Linked DNA regions of Noviherbaspirillum saxi. The main gene of each other region encodes a partner of the protein of the gene in region 2 in a complex. Links are inferred from orthologs where the notes say so. Each region holds a gene or a part of one and is shown on either strand. Other genes may lie near its edges.

Region 1 (3,319 bases), 140 kb from region 2 along the record:
GCTCAGGGGATGACCCCGACCATGTATGAAGCACGGTTGCGGCAGGATCTGACGCTTCAACAAGTCAACGCGGGTGTGCAAGCAAGCGCGTTTGCGCCGAAGACCGTTGCCGGCCGTTTATCGGACCTGAACGATCAGGAACGTGAGGTTCAGGAAGTATTGTTCAAGGCGTCTGATTTCGTGTCTCAGGTCAAGGTAACGGATGACATGCTGAAAGCGTATTACGAGAAAAATGCGAAGCAGTTTGAAATTCCGGAACTGGTAAAAGCAGAATACGCCGTTCTCAATAGCGATGCTGTCGCCGCGCAAATTACCGTCAGTGACGCAGACATCAAATCCTATTACGACCAGAATGCTTCACGGTATACCGAAGAAGAACAGCGCCGCGCAAGCCATATCCTCATCAAGGCCGACAAGGGTGCATCGGCGGCAGACAAGAGCGCTGCAAAGGAAAAAGCGGAAAAGCTGCTGGTTCAGGCACGCAAGAATCCGGCTGACTTCGCAAAACTTGCAAAGGAACATTCGCAAGATCCGGGTTCGGCAGAGCGTGGCGGCGATCTCGATTTCTTTGGCAAGGGCATGATGGTCAAGCCCTTCGAAGACACAGTGTTCAAACTCAAGCAGGGCGAGATCAGCGATGTTGTCGAGTCCGATTTTGGCTATCACATCATTCAGTTGACCGGAGTAAAAGCTGCAACAGCGAAATCCCTGGACGAAGTAAAAAGCCAGATTGCCGCAGATATCAAGAAACAGCTTGCCGCCAAAAGATTTACCGAACTGGCCGAGCAGTTCACCAACACTGTCTATGAGCAATCTGAAAGCCTGAAGCCTGTTACCGACAAGCTGAAACTGAAGATAGAAAACGTCGATGGCTTGACCCGCGTGCCGAATCCAACCGCGGCGCCGACAGCTCCATATAACAATCCGAAATTCCTCGCTGCGCTGTTTTCCGATGAGGCGGTGAAGAATAAGCGCAATACCGAAGCCGTAGAGGTGTCACCCAATACCTTGATCGCAGGGCGAGTCCTCGAATACAAACCGGTCAGTAAACGTCCGTTTGAAGAGGTCCAGGCAATCGTGCGAGAGCGTGTGGTCCAGGAGGAGGCGGCGGCTTTGGCGAAAAAAGCTGGCGAGGCGAAACTCGCTGCGGTGAAAGCCGGTAGCGACACCGCTGGCTTCGGCCAGGCGAAGACCGTGTCCCGCGCCAAGGCGGAAGGCATGAACGGTGCGGCACTGTCGGCAGTAATGAAAGCCGATACGAGTAAGCTTCCTGCCTATGTGGGCGTTGATCTGGGCGCGCAAGGATACGGCGTTTACCGCATCAACAAGGTGGCGCAGCCGGCAAATCCGGACGTGGCACGCCGCCAGGCAGAACAGCAACAGATTGCAGGCGCATTGGCCCAACAGGAAGCCCTGGCCTATCTGGAGGCGTTAAAGAAGAAAGCAAAGGTCGAAATACTGAAGCCGGTGGCTTCGTCCAACAACGCAGAAACTGCTGATACGAAATAATTGCAGGCTGCATGCCTTGAAAAAAACCGCTCGTTATCACGAGCGGTTTTTTATGTTCAAAGCAACTCTGCAGCAGAAAGAAATTCCATTTACTTGCCCAGCAACGGCTTCAGATAAGGCCAGATATTTTCCAGAATGATTGGCTGCGCCTCAGCCAGTGGATGTATGCGGTCGGACTGGAACAGCTTGGGCTGATTGGCGACACCTTGCAGTAAAAATGGTGCGAACGAAATCTTTGTTTCCTTCGAAAGTTTTTCATACATGCCCGAGAATTTTTGTGTGTATTCACGGCCGTAGTTGGGGGGGATCTGCATCCCTACAAGAAGCACGTTGGCTTTCGCCTTGCGCGAGGCATTGATCATGTCACGCAGATTCCCCTCCGCCGATGCAACCGGTAGTCCACGCAAACCATCATTGGCACCCAGTTCGACGATCACGATATCCGGTCGATGCTGACCGAGGAGGGCGGGTAGCCGCGCCTTGCCTCCGCTAGTGGTTTCGCCGCTGATGCTTGCATTGACAATGACCGCGTCGATTTTCGATTGCTTGAGGCGTTGTTCAAGCAAACTTACCCAGCCGCTGCCGCGTGCGAGGCCGTACTCCGCCGACAGGCTATCACCGAGCACAAGCACGGTTTTTGATGCAGAATAGGCGCACGTTGCAAAGAAGAAGAACGACAGCGCCGCCAGCCATCTTAAGTTATTAATCCCGGATTTATATTTCTTACCATTATCACGCATGCCTGGACCTTCCTTAACACCTGCAATTGAAGTCGTTCGATTGAGCAAGCGCGTCACCGATGCAACGGGCGAGCTAACCATCTTGAGTGGTATCGATTTTACCGTCCGTCCAGGAGAGACGCTCGCAATCGTAGGCGCGTCCGGATCCGGCAAGTCCACCTTGCTTGGTTTGCTTGCCGGCCTCGACATGCCTACCGAAGGAACGGTAAAGCTGGACGGCGTCGATATTTTTGCATTGGATGAAGACGGACGTGCCGGCTTGCGTCAAGCCAAGCTGGGATTTGTATTCCAGTCTTTCCAGTTGCTTGCCCATCTCACCGCCCTTGAAAACGTCATGCTCCCGCTGGAGCTCAGGCGCGATGACGAGGCCAGATCGAAGGCGGAAGCAATGCTCGGCCGGGTTGGGCTTTCCAGCCGATTACGGCACTATCCAAAATTCCTGTCGGGCGGCGAACAGCAACGTGTCGCGCTCGCACGCGCATTTGTGACAACTCCGCCTCTCTTGTTCGCGGATGAGCCCACAGGAAGTCTGGATGCCGCTACTGGCGACTCCGTTATCAAGTTGATGTTCGAGCTCAATGAAGAACGCGGCTCGACCCTTGTGCTGGTCACGCACGATCCGTCGATCGCCGCGCGGTGCAAGCGAACCATCACCATTTCCGCCGGTCGCCTTACCTGAAAAGTCGGTTGCGAAAAGCTGCGCACTACAAGGCGGCCTGCCTGTGCATGCGGCGATGCTCGACGTAGGCGATTCCCATTCCGCTTGCGCAGATAATACCGATGCCAAGGGCGGTCAAGGTATCGGGCAATTGATTGAACACCAGCCAGCCCATTCCCGTCGCTGAAATAATCTGCAGATAGAAGAACGGCGTCAGCAGCGAGGCTTCCGCATGCTTGTAGGCGCTGTTGACGAAATAATGTCCGACCGTGCTGGTGATGCCGGTCGACGCAAGGATCAGCCATTCGCGTGTGGTCGGCATATGGGATGACCAGAAAAATGGAACGATCAGCGTGCTGGCAATCATGCCGACCAAGCCTCCGTAGAATAACGTCACTAATGGATGGTCGGT
Region 2 (3,578 bases):
ACCATCGGCGGCTTAACTGATATACAACTCTACGTTTCCTCCTACTCGCTGTTTTGACAAGCATCAACGCAAAATAAGATATGAAACCGTGCTATCTCAAAGCGTTGCGTGCGTCGCAAACACCTTTATTAGGCGTCTGAAAAGCTGTTTTACGCATACGTAAATGTGCTGATGTCACGATAGGAGAGAGTCAGCCCGGAAACCTTGCGGAAAAGCACACCTACGCAGGCCAACCTTTAACGTGGATTAAAAGTTCTTGCTTTGCGGACGTGAAAACGGGCTTGAAGTCAAGCGGATCGAAAAAGAGAACGAGACTGCGGAAGAAGATCGGCAACGCAAAATATCGCCGCGTATTGAAGATGACAAGAAGAAATATCCGAAGCCTGAACAGGCTGCGGAGCCATCAATCGACACACGGCTTGCATCCGTGCATCGATTGATGGCTCCGTAAAACTCAGCCGCCGCGCAAAGTCTGTAGTGGAGGCTGGTTCAATACATTGCGCAAGCCCGCCCAGCCGCCGACGAATGCGCAGACGGAACCTGTGATCAGACCCGCAAGCCATACCACCGGACTGAAGGACCATTCAAAATTGAATACGTAGCGCGCCAGCGTCCACCCGATCGCGGCGGCGCCGCTCGCCGCGAGCATTCCGGCAAGTCCGCCGACCAGGGCAAATTCTATCCACTGTGCCTGCGACAATTGCGAACGGGTTGCGCCCAGTGCACGCAGCAGTCCGGATTCCCGAATCCGCTCGTCCTGCGAAGCGACCAAAGCGGCATACAGCACCAGCACCCCTGATGCGAGCGTGAACAGGAACAGGAATTCGACTGCGGTGACCACTTGGTCGACCACGCTTTGTACCTGCCTGACGAGGCTGCCGATATCGACGATCGTCAGGTTGGGGTAATCGCGTGTCAGTTCATTGGCTAGCGGCGATTTGTCTTCCGGTAGATGAAAGGCAGTGATCCAGGTCTGAGGCATTTCTTTCATCAATGCCGGGTTCAGGATCACGAAGAAATTCACGCGCATCGAACCCCACTCCAGCTTGCGAAGGCTGGTGACGGTAGCCTCGACTTGCTGACCACCAATGTCGAAGCGCAGACGGTCGCCCAGCTTCAGATTGAGTGTTTTGGCAAGCCCTTCCTCGACCGAAGCTTCCGGTTTGCTGTCGTCATACCAGCGGCCGGCAATGATCTGATTCTGTGCAGGCATGCTGCGCATGGTGGAGAGATTGAATTCCCGATCGACCAGACGCCGTGCGCGGTCATCGACGTAGGTATCACCAGTGATGACGGTTTCATTGATCTTGATGAGGCGGCCGCGAATCATCGGATAGAGCGCCGATGCACCGTTGCCGTTGCCGGCCGCAGCCAGACGCTGTTCGATATCCGACTTTTGTTCCGGCTGGATATTGAGTATGAAACGGTTGGGTGCATCGGGTGGCGTGGAGTTGCGCCAGGCATCGACCAGGTCGCCGCGAATCACTGTCAGCAGCAGCAATGCCATCAACCCCAGCGACAGCGCCACGACCTGCACGACGGTCGCACCGGTGCGGCGCTGCAATGCCGTGATCGCGAATCGCCATGAAGGATGATTGATGACGCTTCGAACATGGCGCAGCGAGCGCACCGCCCCCCAACCTGCAAGAGCGAATACCGCAAAGCCGCCAAGAAAGCCTGCGGCGGTCAGCAAGCCCAGCTTGGGATTGCCCGACTGCCACAACAGCAATGCGATAAATGTAAGCAGGCCAAGTGCATAGGTAGCCATGGTTGCCGCTTGCGGCGGATCCTGTTCGCGCCGTATCACGCGGTTGTGCGGCACGTTGCGCAACTGCAGTATGGGGGGTATGGCAAACCCGATCAGCAACAGCAAGCCCGTGGCCACGCCTTGCACGGCGGGTATCCAGCTGGCGGCCGGCAAGTCGCTCGCAACCAGCTTGCCCAGCCATTCGAGCAGGACGAAATGGGCGGCATACCCTGCGACGGCGCCGAGCACGCTGCCAGCCAGACCGACCAGCGCGAACTCGACCAGGTACATCGTCGTGACCTGATTCTGTGTCAGGCCGAGAAACCTGAGCATGGCGCAGGCATCAAGATGGCGCAGCATGAAACGACGTGCGGCCATCGCGACGGCGACTGCAGCCAGCATCGCGGACAATAGCCCGACCAGTGAGAGAAACTGTTCGGCCCGGTCCAGCGTGGCACGCATTTCCGGACGTCCGGATTCCAGCGATTCGATGCGGACACCTTTTGCATTCTCGCGCTCGATGACATGTTGCAACCATTTCTGATAGGCGGCGATGTCGCGTGCCGGCCCCGCCAGCAACATGCGATAAGTCACGCGGGACCCATTCTGGATCAGGTTGGTGCCGGCAAGATCAGGCATGGACAACATGACCCGCGGCGCGAAGTTGATGAAGCCCGCACCCCGGTCCGGCTCGATGGAAATGATGCGCGCCACCACGAATGAAAGATCGCCAAGGCGCAGCTTGTCGCCAACCTTGATATCCAGCGTGGGCAGGATGGACTTATCCACCCATACCGATCCTGTGGCAGGAATCTCGCGCGTCTCGATGTCGGCGCCTTCGCCGCCGTTGGCCAGCTTGAGCGTACCGCGTAAAGGATAACCATCGGATACCGCCTTGATCGACGCAAGCTGCGAACGGGTATTGTCGCCTTCCCCGGCCAATGCCATGCTGGGGAAGGTCACGGTTTCAGCAAGGCCGAGTCCGCGCCGCTTTGCTTCCGCGCGCCATTCGGCATTGAGCGGCTGGTCCGCATTCACGACAAGATCGCCACCCAACAACTGGTGGGCGTCGCGGCTGAGGCCAGCGCGCATGCGATCGATGAAAAAGCCGACCGAAGAAAGGGAAGCGACCGCCACGATCAGGGCGATCAGGAGAAAACGCAACTCCCCCGCCCGCCAGTCGCGGCGGGTCATTTGTATTGCCTGTAAAAACATCAGGTACTCAACTTTCTGAAAAGCCAGCGCAGGCCGCGCCATAACTTTGGCATCAGCCACAAGGCGGCAAGGAAGAAAACGATCAGGAATCCGAACAGGACCCAGGGATAGAAAAAAGCGGCCCACAGACCGCCCATGACGGCGACATCTTCGGAAAACGAAGCCGCCCAGTTGCTGAATGGTTCCGGCGAGGTATTGATGAGGGCGCGGCTGCCGGCCTTGGTCATGTGCGCGCCAGCCGCGAAGGTGCCGCCAAGAAGAGCGGCGATGGCAGACCACTCCGGACCTATCTCGCCCAGCGCCGCAGCGCCCAGCACCGCGCCGGCCGGTACGCGAATGAAGGTCTGGATCGCATCCCAGGCGGAATCGATGCCGGGCACCTTGTCCGCAAGAAACTCAACGATCAGCAATATGCCTGTAATGCCGATCACCCAAGGCGACTGCAACACTTCAAGCGCCGGCGGCAGGTCTATCCATCCTGAGCGTCCGAACAGGCCGGCGATGAACAGGGTCATGTAAAGGCGAATGCCGCTGGCCCAGGAAAGCCCCCCGGCCAGCGCGGCTGCCGAAAGTACATCAGGCATGCGGCCCTCCCCGCCCGTCTAGCAAGGACAGG
Region 3 (3,364 bases), 140 kb from region 2 along the record:
CGGTGAAAGCCGGTAGCGACACCGCTGGCTTCGGCCAGGCGAAGACCGTGTCCCGCGCCAAGGCGGAAGGCATGAACGGTGCGGCACTGTCGGCAGTAATGAAAGCCGATACGAGTAAGCTTCCTGCCTATGTGGGCGTTGATCTGGGCGCGCAAGGATACGGCGTTTACCGCATCAACAAGGTGGCGCAGCCGGCAAATCCGGACGTGGCACGCCGCCAGGCAGAACAGCAACAGATTGCAGGCGCATTGGCCCAACAGGAAGCCCTGGCCTATCTGGAGGCGTTAAAGAAGAAAGCAAAGGTCGAAATACTGAAGCCGGTGGCTTCGTCCAACAACGCAGAAACTGCTGATACGAAATAATTGCAGGCTGCATGCCTTGAAAAAAACCGCTCGTTATCACGAGCGGTTTTTTATGTTCAAAGCAACTCTGCAGCAGAAAGAAATTCCATTTACTTGCCCAGCAACGGCTTCAGATAAGGCCAGATATTTTCCAGAATGATTGGCTGCGCCTCAGCCAGTGGATGTATGCGGTCGGACTGGAACAGCTTGGGCTGATTGGCGACACCTTGCAGTAAAAATGGTGCGAACGAAATCTTTGTTTCCTTCGAAAGTTTTTCATACATGCCCGAGAATTTTTGTGTGTATTCACGGCCGTAGTTGGGGGGGATCTGCATCCCTACAAGAAGCACGTTGGCTTTCGCCTTGCGCGAGGCATTGATCATGTCACGCAGATTCCCCTCCGCCGATGCAACCGGTAGTCCACGCAAACCATCATTGGCACCCAGTTCGACGATCACGATATCCGGTCGATGCTGACCGAGGAGGGCGGGTAGCCGCGCCTTGCCTCCGCTAGTGGTTTCGCCGCTGATGCTTGCATTGACAATGACCGCGTCGATTTTCGATTGCTTGAGGCGTTGTTCAAGCAAACTTACCCAGCCGCTGCCGCGTGCGAGGCCGTACTCCGCCGACAGGCTATCACCGAGCACAAGCACGGTTTTTGATGCAGAATAGGCGCACGTTGCAAAGAAGAAGAACGACAGCGCCGCCAGCCATCTTAAGTTATTAATCCCGGATTTATATTTCTTACCATTATCACGCATGCCTGGACCTTCCTTAACACCTGCAATTGAAGTCGTTCGATTGAGCAAGCGCGTCACCGATGCAACGGGCGAGCTAACCATCTTGAGTGGTATCGATTTTACCGTCCGTCCAGGAGAGACGCTCGCAATCGTAGGCGCGTCCGGATCCGGCAAGTCCACCTTGCTTGGTTTGCTTGCCGGCCTCGACATGCCTACCGAAGGAACGGTAAAGCTGGACGGCGTCGATATTTTTGCATTGGATGAAGACGGACGTGCCGGCTTGCGTCAAGCCAAGCTGGGATTTGTATTCCAGTCTTTCCAGTTGCTTGCCCATCTCACCGCCCTTGAAAACGTCATGCTCCCGCTGGAGCTCAGGCGCGATGACGAGGCCAGATCGAAGGCGGAAGCAATGCTCGGCCGGGTTGGGCTTTCCAGCCGATTACGGCACTATCCAAAATTCCTGTCGGGCGGCGAACAGCAACGTGTCGCGCTCGCACGCGCATTTGTGACAACTCCGCCTCTCTTGTTCGCGGATGAGCCCACAGGAAGTCTGGATGCCGCTACTGGCGACTCCGTTATCAAGTTGATGTTCGAGCTCAATGAAGAACGCGGCTCGACCCTTGTGCTGGTCACGCACGATCCGTCGATCGCCGCGCGGTGCAAGCGAACCATCACCATTTCCGCCGGTCGCCTTACCTGAAAAGTCGGTTGCGAAAAGCTGCGCACTACAAGGCGGCCTGCCTGTGCATGCGGCGATGCTCGACGTAGGCGATTCCCATTCCGCTTGCGCAGATAATACCGATGCCAAGGGCGGTCAAGGTATCGGGCAATTGATTGAACACCAGCCAGCCCATTCCCGTCGCTGAAATAATCTGCAGATAGAAGAACGGCGTCAGCAGCGAGGCTTCCGCATGCTTGTAGGCGCTGTTGACGAAATAATGTCCGACCGTGCTGGTGATGCCGGTCGACGCAAGGATCAGCCATTCGCGTGTGGTCGGCATATGGGATGACCAGAAAAATGGAACGATCAGCGTGCTGGCAATCATGCCGACCAAGCCTCCGTAGAATAACGTCACTAATGGATGGTCGGTCTGGTTGGTCTTGCGGGTCAGTACCGATACGCCGGCGAAGATGATGGCGGATGCGGCGCCAAGCAGTACACCTGCCGGCACGATCCCTCCGCCCGGACGCATCACGATCAGCATGCCGATAAAGCCGATGCCGACGGCAACCCAGCGCGACGGATAGCTCTTTTCCTTGAGCAGCCATGGCGATACCGCCAGCACGATCAGCGGCGCGCAGAAATTCATTGCGGTGCCTTCGGAAAGCGGCACGATCTTCAGTACCGAGAAGAACACGATGGTTGAAAAAAGCAGCATCGCGGCGCGAAATATCTGTAGGCCGGGGCGTTGGGTTGCCAGGATACTGCGTCCGGTTTTTCGGTAGTACAGCGGCGCAAGGGTGGCCGCCATGAAGACGGTATTAATCGTGTAGCGCATCCATGCAATCATCACTACATGGTAGCCGGCCTGAGTCAGCAGTTTTCCGGCGGTATCGAGCAGCGTAAGAGTCCACTGGCCAGCGACCAGGCAGGCAATGCCAAGCCATAGGTTAGCGCGGGACGTGGCGTTGTGCATGCTGCTCCGTCAATTGATTGAGAATGCGCCGAGCGGCAGGAATCAATTCGCTCGCCGTCAGTCCAATCGGTCCGACGCCATCGCGCACGAGCGCATCGGCGGCCGCGCCGTGGACCCAGACTGCAGCAAGCGCCGCTTCCCAGCAGGGAAACGTCTGGGCCAGAAGCGCTCCGCAGATGCCGGCCAATACGTCTCCGCTGCCGGCCGTGGCCAGCGCCGGGTTCCCGGTTGGATTGATGACCAGCGCCCCGTCAGCGCGCGCCACGATGCTACCCGAACCTTTCAGCACAACCACCGCATTGGTCTGCTGGGCCAATCGGCGAGCTGAGTTCATCCGGTCTGCCTGGACGCTGCGCGTATCGGTCTGCAGCAAGCGCGCCGCCTCCAGCGGGTGCGGTGTCAACATGGATGGCGCGCTGCGCTTTCTTAGCGCTTGCTGCAAGGTCTCGTCGACAGAAAGCAGGTTCAGCGCATCCGCATCCAGCACAAGAGGACAGTCGCTGAGCAGCGCCTTTTCCAGCACTTCCTTTGCTTGCTGCGATGTGCCGAGGCCGGGCCCCACCACAAGCACGCCGGTGAAGGTTTCGATTTCCACGACGTGGCGGCACATCAGTTCGGGTTGCAGGAAATCATAGGCCGGAGTCTG

The links. The genes of interacting proteins can lie anywhere in the genome.
Region 1: the proteins of D3871_RS07385 (region 2) and D3871_RS08045 are in contact, whole or in part, in a cryo-EM structure (PDB 9GE8), measured with the Escherichia coli proteins. The link is inferred for Noviherbaspirillum saxi from one-to-one orthologs.
Region 3: the proteins of D3871_RS07385 (region 2) and D3871_RS08050 are in contact, whole or in part, in a cryo-EM structure (PDB 9GE8), measured with the Escherichia coli proteins. The link is inferred for Noviherbaspirillum saxi from one-to-one orthologs.

Annotation. Positions count from the first base shown.
Region 1 is NZ_QYUO01000001.1:1,704,647-1,707,965, forward strand. Bases 425-3,319 are described here. They hold D3871_RS08045 (arylesterase), read right to left. Parts: upstream 2,250-3,319; coding sequence 1,599-2,249; downstream 425-1,598. Other genes in these bases: D3871_RS08040 (SurA N-terminal domain-containing protein), read left to right, coding at 425-1,509; D3871_RS08050 (ABC transporter ATP-binding protein), read left to right, coding at 2,248-2,928; D3871_RS08055 (DMT family transporter), read right to left, coding at 2,954-3,319. Outside these bases: more of D3871_RS08040, read left to right, coding at 1-424. UniProt on the Escherichia coli protein: TesA is a multifunctional esterase that can act as a thioesterase, lysophospholipase and protease.
Region 2 is NZ_QYUO01000001.1:1,561,313-1,564,890, reverse strand. The notes cover bases 209-3,362. They hold D3871_RS07385 (ABC transporter permease), read right to left. Parts: upstream 2,963-3,362; coding sequence 455-2,962; downstream 209-454. Other genes in these bases: D3871_RS07380 (DUF4126 domain-containing protein), read right to left, coding at 2,962-3,362. Outside these bases: more of D3871_RS07380, read right to left, coding at 3,363-3,546.
Region 3 is NZ_QYUO01000001.1:1,705,794-1,709,157, forward strand. What follows is about bases 1-2,940. They hold D3871_RS08050 (ABC transporter ATP-binding protein), read left to right. Parts: upstream 1-1,100; coding sequence 1,101-1,781; downstream 1,782-2,940. Other genes in these bases: D3871_RS08040 (SurA N-terminal domain-containing protein), read left to right, coding at 1-362; D3871_RS08045 (arylesterase), read right to left, coding at 452-1,102; D3871_RS08055 (DMT family transporter), read right to left, coding at 1,807-2,718; D3871_RS08060 (NAD(P)H-hydrate dehydratase), read right to left, coding at 2,693-2,940. Also shown: more of D3871_RS08060, read right to left, coding at 2,941-3,364.